2 regions of the Clostridium neonatale genome follow, and region 2 is predicted to be linked to the other one. Evidence: riboswitches for the same ligand, from Rfam matches in the RefSeq annotation. Region 2 holds a riboswitch; the other holds the start of a gene.
The links. A riboswitch is a leader RNA that binds a small molecule or an ion and turns the genes downstream of it on or off. The one in region 2 is predicted to bind thiamine pyrophosphate.

Region 1 (5,566 bases), on a different contig from region 2:
ATCAATACATCCTGGTCTCATAGCATCCCCAAGACTAATAGTTACATCATGCTCTCTAAGAATTTCTAATAATTCATCATAATGTTCATAAAATGGATTTTCATTTCCTGTCATCTCCATCCATGCAAATAGAAGAGAACCTCCTCTAGATACTATATTCATCTTTCTTTTATCTTCTTTAAATACAGAAATAGTTCTTTTATTTATTCCAGCATGAATAGTAACAAAATCAACACCTTGTTCTGCATGTTTTCTTACTACTTCAAGAAAATCCTCTGCTTTAATATCTAAAAGATCTTTTTCTAAATATCCAATTGCATCATACATAGGAACTGTTCCTATCATAGCTGGAGAATATTCTATTAGTTTTTCTCTAAATTCTTGTGTCTTACCATAATTACTTAAATCCATTATAGCTTCTGCACCATATTCAATAGCTAATTTAACTTTTTCCATTTCTCTGCAATAATCTACTGAGTCACCTGAAATACCTAAGTTCACATTTATCTTAGTTCTTAATCCATCGCCAACACCTTCTGGATTTAGTGATTTATGATTAACATTAGCCGGTATTACAACTTTTCCTTCTGCTATAAGTTGTCTTAATTTTTCTGCTTCTATTTGTTCCTTATCTGCTACGATTTCCATTTGTTTTGTAATTATACCTTTTTTAGCTGCTTCCATTTGTGTTTTATAACTCATCTTAATTTTCCTCCTAAATATTTCCCTAGAGAATTCTAAGGGAATTTTTAAACAAATTTAGACTTAACCCAATTTTTTTATTACCCCTGATCTACCTCAGGGGTACAACTAATTAATAATATTTATAAAAATGGTGAGTTGGGCCAACGCCTTTGCCAAGCTCAAAACCATTTTTGATAGCTCCCGTAATATAATTTTTAGCTTCACCTACTGCATCTTTTATATTCATTTTCTTAGCTATATTAGCAGCAATTGCTGATGATAATGTACATCCTGTCCCATGTGTATGAGTTGTATTTATTCTTTCTTGTGGAAATAATACAAATTCATTACCATCATATAATAAGTCTGTTGCATCATCTTCTAAGTGACCACCTTTAACTAATACTGCCTTTGGCCCTAATTCAATTAATTTTTTAGCAGCATCCTTCATTTGCTCTAAATTCTTTATTTCAACGCCTAAAATCTCTTCCGCTTCTGGAAGATTAGGTGTTATTAATGTTGCTAGTGGAAATAATTCTTTTACTAATGTTTCTTTTGCATCTGGTGATAATAAATTAAATCCACTTTTTGAAATCATAACTGGATCTAACACAATATCACATAAATCTTCAACTTTGTTTAATGCATTTGCTATAGCCTTTATAGATTCAATTTTAGATACCATTCCAATTTTTACTGCATCTACTCTTATATCTTCAAAAATTACGTCTATTTGTTTTTCTATCATTTGCGGTTCTATATCTTGTATCCCAAATACGCCCATTGTATTTTGAGCAGTTATAGCAGTTATAACACTCATTCCATATACACCATTTGCAGAAAATGATTTTAAATCTGCTTGTATTCCTGCTCCCCCACAACTGTCTGAACCTGCAATTGTTAATGCTCTATACATACCTTCACATCCTTTGTTTTAGATATAATACTTAATATTTAGTTAGTTTTAGCTTCTAAATTATGCGAGCTTCTATTTATTAATGTATGTTCTATAACAGGAATCTTTAGAAATACATATGCAATTATTGCACCTGCACTGCAGCTAAGCATAAATGGTGCTACAAACATTATTACTGCTCCTTCTTTTCCTAAAAATGCTGCTGCTAGTGGATACGCAAGTAATGCTCCTAATATTCCTGTACCTACTACTTCTCCAATTACAGCAACAAGTATTCTCTTAAATTTTTTATAAAGAATACCTGAAAATAATGCACCTACCATACTACCTGGGAATGCTAACAGACTGCCTGTCCCTAATATATTTCGTATAAGTGATGCTACAAACGCATTACACATCGCATATATTGGTCCAAGAGTTACTGCTCCAACTACATTAACAAAATGTTGTACTGGCGATATTTTTGCTGCTCCTATTGGTATTGAGAATGTTCCGAATATAACAGCCATACCAATAAGTACACCACTTAGTGCAATTTTTTGTGCTTTACTCTTTTCGTTCATTTTTCAGCCTCCTTATCTTTTAATTTTAGGAAACTATACAAAAACTACGTAAAAAAAAATGTAACCCAAAGGGTTACATTATAAATATACACGCAATTATTTTGTACTTCCCTCCGTTGGCATTAACCAAATCAGGTTATAAGAGTCTAGGAAATCAATCTTTCCAATCTCAGCCGATGTATCAGCTCCCCTAGTTATAAATTATTTAATTTTATCCACAAATTAAACATTATACCAATATTATAAAATAGTCAAGATATTTTACATTCTTTACTCATTATTTTTTCCAAATACTTTTTCTTTAAGCCTAAGTCCTTCCTTTGTTGCAGCTACTCCTCCCATTGCAGTTTCTCTAAGTGCTGATGGTAAACTTTTTCCTACTTTATACATTGCTTCAACAGCATCATCAAAAGGTATTTTAGCTTCAACCCCTGCCATCACCATATCTGCTGTACAAAGAGCAGTAATAGCACCTTGTGCATTTCTTTTTGCACATGGTATTTCTACTAAACCTGCTACTGGATCGCATACTAAACCTAATACATTTTGAAGTATTATTGACCCAGCATCTAAACTCATTTTAGGAGTTCCACCCATTAATTCAACTACTGCTGCTGCTCCCATTGCAGAGGCTGATCCGCACTCTGCCTGGCATCCTCCTTCTGCACCGGAAAGGGTTGCATTCATTCCAATAATCATTCCAACAGCTGAAGCTGCAAGAAGTCCATTTATCATTTCATCCTCTGACAATTCCAACACTTCACCTGCTGCTAAAATAACTGCTGGTAATATTCCACATGATCCTGCTGTTGGACATGCAACTATTTTCCCCATGGAAGCATTTACTTCTGATGATGCAAGGGCCATTGCCATAGCTATATTAGTAGCTCTTCCTGTTAAAGTCTTCTTATTTTTAGCGTAATTATTTAATCTATGTCCATCTCCGCCAATAAGGCCACTAAGTGAGTAAACTTCTTTTTCAGTTCCTGCTTTTGCTGCATCCTTCATTACTTTTAAGTTTTTTCTCATCTTTTCTATTACTTTCTCTCTTGTTGATCCCTTCTCTTCAACTTCACATCTTATAGCATACTCGCTTAAAGAAATATTATGTTTATCACATAATTCTAATAACTCTTCTCCTGTTCTTGCAAGCATATTACCTGTTCCACCTTTCTTCTTACGCTATTGTTTAATACTATATCTCAAATTATATGCATTCCAAAGCAATTTATTATTCTTCTTGTACTGGGCTAATTGCAATAACTTTAAATACAAATTCTAATTTTTTTATTTTATCTATAACATCCTCATTTATCCTATTATCCATTTCAAAAATCATAGTTGCTTCTTCGCCTTTTCTATCTCTAAAAACTTTCATAAATGCTATGTTTATATTTTCACTTGAAAGAATCTGAGTAACTGAATTAATGACCCCCGGTACATCTTTATGAGATATAATCAATGTTTCATATATTCCTGTAAATTCTACTTCATTATCATTTACCTCACATATTTTAATATTTCCACCACCAATAGAAGATCCCATCACTTCACAATAGTTATCATCTACAGTTCTCATTATAAACTTAACTGTATTAGGATGAACATCACCTAAATCTGCTTCTTTAAATAGGAATTTCACTCCTAATTCTTTTGCTATTTCCATAGAATCTCTAAGCCTTTCATCATAAGGTTCCATCCCAAGTATTCCTGCTACCAAAGCTTTATCTGTTCCATGACCTCTATATGTTTTTGCAAAAGAACCATGTAGTAAAAATGTTACTTCTGCTATTTCTCCTCCAGCTATACTTCTTGCTATTTTCCCAAGTCTAGCTGCTCCTGCTGTATGTGAACTAGATGGACCTATCATTACTGGTCCAAGTATATCAAATATTCCTATACCTTTCATAATCGAATTTCTCCTTATTTACTTTTAACGATTGTAATGTTTCTCAAAATTTATTAAAACATATTATATTTAAAGTATCTACATTATATAATTATTTTGTCATTTTTATAAGAATATAAGCATAGTTTATTTAAATATTTAAATTTTATAACTCAAAAAATTTAAATATATATGTTGCAATTACTTTTCTACATTTTGTAGGCTGGTATTTACTTAGACTGTAAACATCTTAAATGAAATTTTATTATTGTAATATATATATTTTTCTAACTTATTAAATAATACATTAATATTATTAATTTACCCGAAATAAGGATAGCAATTAGAATGCTATCCTTATAAATGATTAATTATTTAAATATTTCTTTATAAACAATTTATTATCTACATAGTTTTTTAAATTCATCAGCTACAAATTGAACTTGCGTACCTACTATAACTTGTAGGCTTGTCTTACCTGGTCTCATAACGCCTGATACACCTGCTGATTTAATTAATTTTTCATCTACGCGTGATTGATCTTTAATTTCTAAACGTAATCTTGTTACACAATTATCAATTGAAGTTATATTTTCTTTTCCTCCAACACCTTTTAATATGATAGATGCAACTTCTGTATAATTATTATTAGCAAGTACTGCATTCATTTCTTCAGCATCATCATCTTCTCTGCCCGGAGTCTTTAAATTAAATTTTGTAATAGCAAAACGGAATACAACGTAGTAAATAACTGCAAAAACTAAGCCTATTGGTATAATATAAAGTGGATTTTCAGCCATTGGGGCTTTAAAACTTAAGAACCAGTCTACAAAACCTGCACTAAAGTTAAATCCGCATCTTACTGGCAATAATGTACATACCACTGCTGAAATTCCTGATAATATTGCATGAACTAAGTATAATCCTGGTGCTAAGAACATAAATGAGAATTCTAAAGGTTCTGTTACCCCTGTGAAAAATGCTGATATTGACGCTGCTAATAATAATCCATAAACTGCTTTCTTCTTGTTATCTTTAGCAGTATGATACATTGCAAGAGCTCCTGCTGGTAAACCAAACATCATTACTGGGAAGAATCCTGTCATATACATACCAGTCACGCCTTGTGTACCAGTTCCTGCCCAGAAGTTTCCTATATTATTGATTCCTGCAACGTCGAACCAGAATACTGAATTAAGTGCATGATGAAGACCTGTTGGAATTAAAAGCCTATTGAAGAATGTATAAATACCTGAACCAATTGCTCCTGTAGATACGATTGCTTCCCCAAAACTTACTAATCCTCCATAAACTATTGGCCATACAAAGAATAATATCAAAGATGCAACAATTGATCCTGCTGCTGTTACTATAGCAACACATCTTTTTCCACTAAAGAATGCTAAAGCATCTGGTAATTTAGTGCCTTTAAATTTATTATAACAACTTGAACCTATAATACCTGATAAAATACCTGTAAATTGTGTTGCTATCTTTCCAAATGCTGCTGGTACT
Region 2 (5,566 bases):
AGAAATTCTATCTTCTCTTTCGTGACACTTTCCTGGTCCAAATCTCTCATCTAAACTTAAATATCCTGTGACTCTTGATATTCCTTGAATATCCATACTTCCACATTTAGTACATTTACTATCTCCTGCTTGAAGATATGTTCCACATTCTTTACAGTATCTGATATGGAAGTTAACCCCTATATAACTTATATTAGTATGCTTATATGCATAATTAACTATATCCATAACAGTTTCAGCATTTGGATAATCATCTACTTCAATATAACTTATATGACCTCCATTGCATAGTTTATGATAAGGTGCTTCAATATCTATTTTATCTTTTATTGATATAGGATAACCAACAGGTACATGGAAACTATTTGTATAATATTCTTTGTCTGTAACGCCTTTTATTATTCCAAATATCTTTTGATCCTGCTTTATAAACTTTCCTGAAAGGCCTTCTGCAGGAGTAGCATAACAACTCCAATTTAAACTTAGTTCTTCTGATAATCTATCTGTATATTGTCTAATATATTCAACAATCTTTACTCCTAGTTTCCTAGATTCTTCATCTTCACCATGATGCTTTCCAACTAATGCTACTAAGGTTTCTGCAAGACCTATATATCCAATTCCCCAAGTTCCTTGTTTTAATATTGGTTCAATAGAATCATCTGGTTCTAAGCCTTCTGAGCCTTTCATAAGACCCTGCCCAACTACAAATGGTAAATCTTTAACTCTTAGTTTTTTCAACACATCATATCTATGAAGTAGAGAATCCTTTGCTAATTCAAGTCTTGAATCTAATATTTCAAAGAATTTATCTACACTGCCCTTTGCTTGTAGACCTATTCTTGGTAAATTAATAGTTGTTGGAGCAATGTTTCCTCTTCCTTTACAACCAGGCTCCCCATTAACGTTCTTCATTATGTATGTTCTGCATCCCATTGTTGCTGGAACATATCCTTTATCATAGTATTCTTTATTAAAGTCTGCGTCTATATTCATAAAAGTAGGGTTCATTCTTTTTGCTGCAACTCTACATGCTAATTTATATAAATAGAAGTATGGATCATTTTCTTCTCTATTTACGCCTTCTTTAACTCTAAAAATTATATTAGGGAAAATAGGTTGTTCTCCTTTACCTAATCCTTTTTCATATTCTAAAAGGAAAATCTCACATACTAATGCCGCATCTTCACTTGTAGGCAATCCTATGTTTATTGAACTAAACGGAACTTGAGATCCTGCTCTTGAATGCATTGTATTCAAATTATAAACTACACCTTGCATAGCTTGGTGAACTCTTTCCCTTACTTTCTTTTCTAACACTTCATTAATCTTTTCATCTGATAAACCTAATTCTTTAAATTCTTTCCTAATCTCTTCTCTTGTAGGTTCTACAAAGATTGCCATATCATTATCAAAATCTGGATGTGATTGGCCCCCAAACATATCGTTTTGAGTTGATTGAAGTAATATGCAAGATAATTCTGCAGCTGTTTCTATTCTCTTTGGAGCATTTATTGTTCCATATCCAGTGTTGAAACCTTTTTCTAATATTTCTCTTGTAGGTATGTGTAGACAGTTTACAGTTAAATTATAACTATCTAAATCATGATAATATAAGTCTCCAGTTTCATGAGCCTTAGCTAAGAACTTTGGCATTATTGCTAAAGTATTCCACTTATTTGATTCTGATGCTATTCTTAATAACTTTGAGCTAAAGTTATTTCCTACATTTGCATTATCTCTATCTGTTTCTACACCTATACTACGTATAGCTTTCATTAAGTCTGATTTTATTTCTCTAACTTTTGTTCTTTCTTGTCTATATCCAGAATATGCCGCTGCAATTTCCTTAAGACCTTGTTCGCTCAATGCTTTTTCAACTAAATTTTGAATTTCTTCTACACTTATAGTTAATTTTGCTTCTACTTCTATAAATGATATTACCTTTTTTACCGTATCTAGAACTTGACTTTCTTTTAAATCTAAACCGATTTCATTAGCTGAGCCCTTTATAGCTTGAGCTATTTTATCAGAGTTGAAATCCACTTGTCTCCCATCTCTTTTTACAACATATAGCATTAATATTCCTCCCACAACACAATATCTAGTATCATCATTGTTTTATTATACTTTATTAAATATGTGTTAGCAATACTTCTAATTTTTTATTTTTAAACGAAAATATTTCAATTATATCTAGTTAGGTCATATTATCTTCATATTATTCGAATTTTTACCCATATTGGATATTTGACTAATTTAAAGATCATTTAAAATCAGATTACATGTGGATTCAGTATTATTTTAAGGAATAAAAAAAATTTTTTTGTTAAAAATATTTATAAAATAATATAAAAAAAGAGGTTTTAATTATGAAAGGATTTATTCTGGATTCTACATTTAAAGAAAGCTCAATAATTGATAATAATAATAATATCTCAACCATTTCATCTCATAGTTTATTAAATAATACAATTAAGACTTACAATATGCCTTTAAACGAAAATACATCTTCATATATTTCTCATCATAATAATATCGATAAATTAAATGTATATAATGTAATTGACTATATATAGATTTAAATATACAATAAATAATATAGTAATGTGCTAGGGGAGCCTTTGTGCTGAGATTTGAGAAATCATAAACCCTTTAAACCTGATCTAGTTAATTCTAGCGTAGGGAATGCAACCTTATAAAAATAAATATCTATTTATTCGGTTGATATCTCCTGTATAGAGTTGAATCAATTTTCTACTATAATAAAAAAATTTGATTTATACTCTGGCTTACCCAATCCATATAAAATAATATGGACAAGCACACAAAGGAGGTTTTTTATGGAAAATTTTTTTGGATGGAAGGATGAATTCTTTTCATTAACTCAGATTGTTCCTAGTTTAAAGGAACAATTTACAGAAAATCCACAGAATGCGTGGTTAACAGTTGCTACTATAATTGGATGTATTGCATTATTAATTGTATTAATTAAAGCAAAAAAGATAGAATTTACATCTCAATTAATAACAAGAATAGGGATTGCTTTAGCATTAGCAACTATACTAAAACTACTTAGACTTTATCACTTTCCACAAGGAGGTAGTATAACTTTAGGAAGTATGGTTCCTATACTGCTTATTGCATTTATGTACGGACCTCAGGTTGGATGTTTAACAGGATTCCTTTATGGAGTAATTACATTCATTATGGATCCATATATCCTTCATCCAGTCCAAGTACTATTTGATTATCCACTTCCATTTACTGCTTTAGGACTTGCTGGATTCTTTAAGGACAAGAGATTACTCGGTGTAGGTATATCTGTATTCATTAGATTTTTGTGTCACTTTATATCAGGAGTTGCCTTCTTTGGTATGTATGCTCCTGAAGGAATGTCTTCTTGGATTTACTCATTATCTGTTAATGGACCTATGATAGGAATAGAAGGTATCATATGTTTAGTAATAGTATCAGTCCTTCCAGTTAACAGAATAATAAATGCTACATCTAAGTTTGGTACAGTATAATATCATTATTACTTTAAAATAAAAAAATGATTATATTTAAAATAGTTTTACTATTAAATATAATCATTTTTTATTTTCTAAAATATGATTTCTTAATATAAATTAAGACTACAATTATAGAAGAAATAACAAAAATCAAGTTTTCTATTCTTCTACAATTGATATTGCAGCTACTGGGCAGCTGTCTACAGCTTCTTGAACTTCTCCTTCTGTTCCATCTGGTGCTTCATCAACTATGAATCCAGCCTTTCCATCATCCTCTATTTCAAAACATTCTGGACATATAGATGGACATAATCCACATGCTATGCAAGTATCTTTATCAACTGCAGCTTTCATTTTCATACTTCCTCTCTAAAAAATTTCAATTTTATTATTTACCTATAATAAAAGAATTATTCATAATCAAAATAATACTGCCCAAGAATGATTTTCAGATCATTCTTGGGCAGTAAGTTTTATTAATATAATCCTTCGAATATTAATGAATATAATGGATCTTCTTTAACATACTCTTCTAATTTACCTTGCGCTAATGCGTCTGTAAGATTAATATCAATAGGAAGTTCTCCTATTAATGGTATTCCTAAATATTCAGCATTTTCTTCAGATGATTTATTACTAAATACTCTTATCTTTTTGTCACAATCCGGACAATTAATATAAGCCATATTTTCTACGACGCCTTTAATTTTAACACCTATTTTATTAGCCATTATTACAACTTTCTTAACTATCATTGATACCATATCTTGTGGTGTTGAAACAATAACTAGTTCATTTATAGGAAACTCCTGCATAACAGTTAATGCAATATCTCCTGTGCCTGGTGGCATATCTATAAGTAAATAATCAAGTTCTCCCCAGTTAGTATCAACAAATATTTGTTTAAGCACGCCATTTATAATCCCGCCTCTCCAGATAAGAGGTTCTTCTTCTACTGGATTAACAAGATTCATTGATATTACTTTTATACCACAATCAGTTTCAACTGGATCAAATCTAACAACCTCATCATTAATAGGCACTATTCCAGCTCTCTTCTCATTTATACCCAAAACTCTTGGCATAGAAGGTCCTGTAATATCAGCATCAAGTACACCAACCTTATATCCTCTTTTAGCTAACATTGCTGCCATGATACCAGTTACAGTTGATTTACCAACTCCACCTTTACCACTTATTACACCTATAACATTCTTTATCCTTCCGAATCTTGGCTGTAATTTTGAAGATTCTACACCATTACAATCTTCTTTTTTTGTTTGACAAGTGCCCTTACTTGGACAGCTATCACAGTTTCCCATCGCATAGTCCTCCTTGCTCTTTACCAATCTCTTGGCTTTTCATTTGGTTCACTAATGTTAATATTCCAATCCTTATAACTATATTCAGCTTGAATATAGTAATTTTCATAAGAATTGTCTTTTTTATTATCCACAGTTATCAATGTTTTAAATATAGTTGTGCTATACCCTCTATTTTTAACTGTTATTATTGTATCAAATTGATCTGAATTGTTTTTAACTAATTCAGCATTAGGTAGTATTTTCTTTATGCTCTCTTCAAAATCTAATAATTCTACTGAAAATATATATTTCAAGCATTCTGTATCACCTGAAATATCTATTCCGACTTTACTATTAGATGATAATGCATCTTTTTTTAATTCAAGTATATCAAGGATTGATTGATAGTAAATATATTGAAAATCTCTTGGCTTTCTTATAAATGAAAGATTTTGCATTATTGTATTTTCCAAAGTCTTTGGAACTATAAATGACTCTTGATCATTATAAAAATTACCCTTACCTTTTTCATCAGTACCAACTATATAATTATACTTTTTTACTTCGTCTCCAATCTGAACTTCAAATATGTAATCAGGATCAAGAGAAGATTTATCAGAAACGATTTTGCCCTTCTTCAAAATTTTATATATATCATTAATTGCCTGAGGATCATTTACTATAAATCTAAATCCACTATCTCTAAAATTTTGTATTATTATTTGATCTACTTTCTCTTGCTTTATG

Region 1: linked by a shared signal. The riboswitch ahead of thiW (energy coupling factor transporter S component ThiW) and the one ahead of thiT (energy-coupled thiamine transporter ThiT) in region 2 are both predicted to bind thiamine pyrophosphate.

The regions. Positions count from the first base shown of each region.
Region 1 covers NZ_UICR01000002.1:1,400,931-1,406,496, forward strand. The annotation lists gene thiC (phosphomethylpyrimidine synthase ThiC) at 1-702, opposite strand, end outside; gene thiD (bifunctional hydroxymethylpyrimidine kinase/phosphomethylpyrimidine kinase) at 815-1,600, opposite strand; gene thiW (energy coupling factor transporter S component ThiW) at 1,639-2,163, opposite strand; TPP riboswitch at 2,255-2,365, opposite strand; gene sdaAA (L-serine ammonia-lyase, iron-sulfur-dependent, subunit alpha) at 2,434-3,318, opposite strand; gene sdaAB (L-serine ammonia-lyase, iron-sulfur-dependent subunit beta) at 3,395-4,072, opposite strand; gene nagE (N-acetylglucosamine-specific PTS transporter subunit IIBC) at 4,453-5,566, opposite strand, start outside.
Region 2 covers NZ_UICR01000001.1:109,603-115,168, reverse strand. The annotation lists gene CNEONATNEC86_RS00510 (anaerobic ribonucleoside triphosphate reductase) at 1-2,079, opposite strand, end outside; gene CNEONATNEC86_RS00505 (hypothetical protein) at 2,373-2,579, shown strand; TPP riboswitch at 2,605-2,706, shown strand; gene thiT (energy-coupled thiamine transporter ThiT) at 2,844-3,530, shown strand; gene CNEONATNEC86_RS00495 (ferredoxin) at 3,675-3,869, opposite strand; gene CNEONATNEC86_RS00490 (Mrp/NBP35 family ATP-binding protein) at 3,992-4,837, opposite strand; gene CNEONATNEC86_RS00485 (YhfM domain-containing protein) at 4,858-5,566, opposite strand, start outside.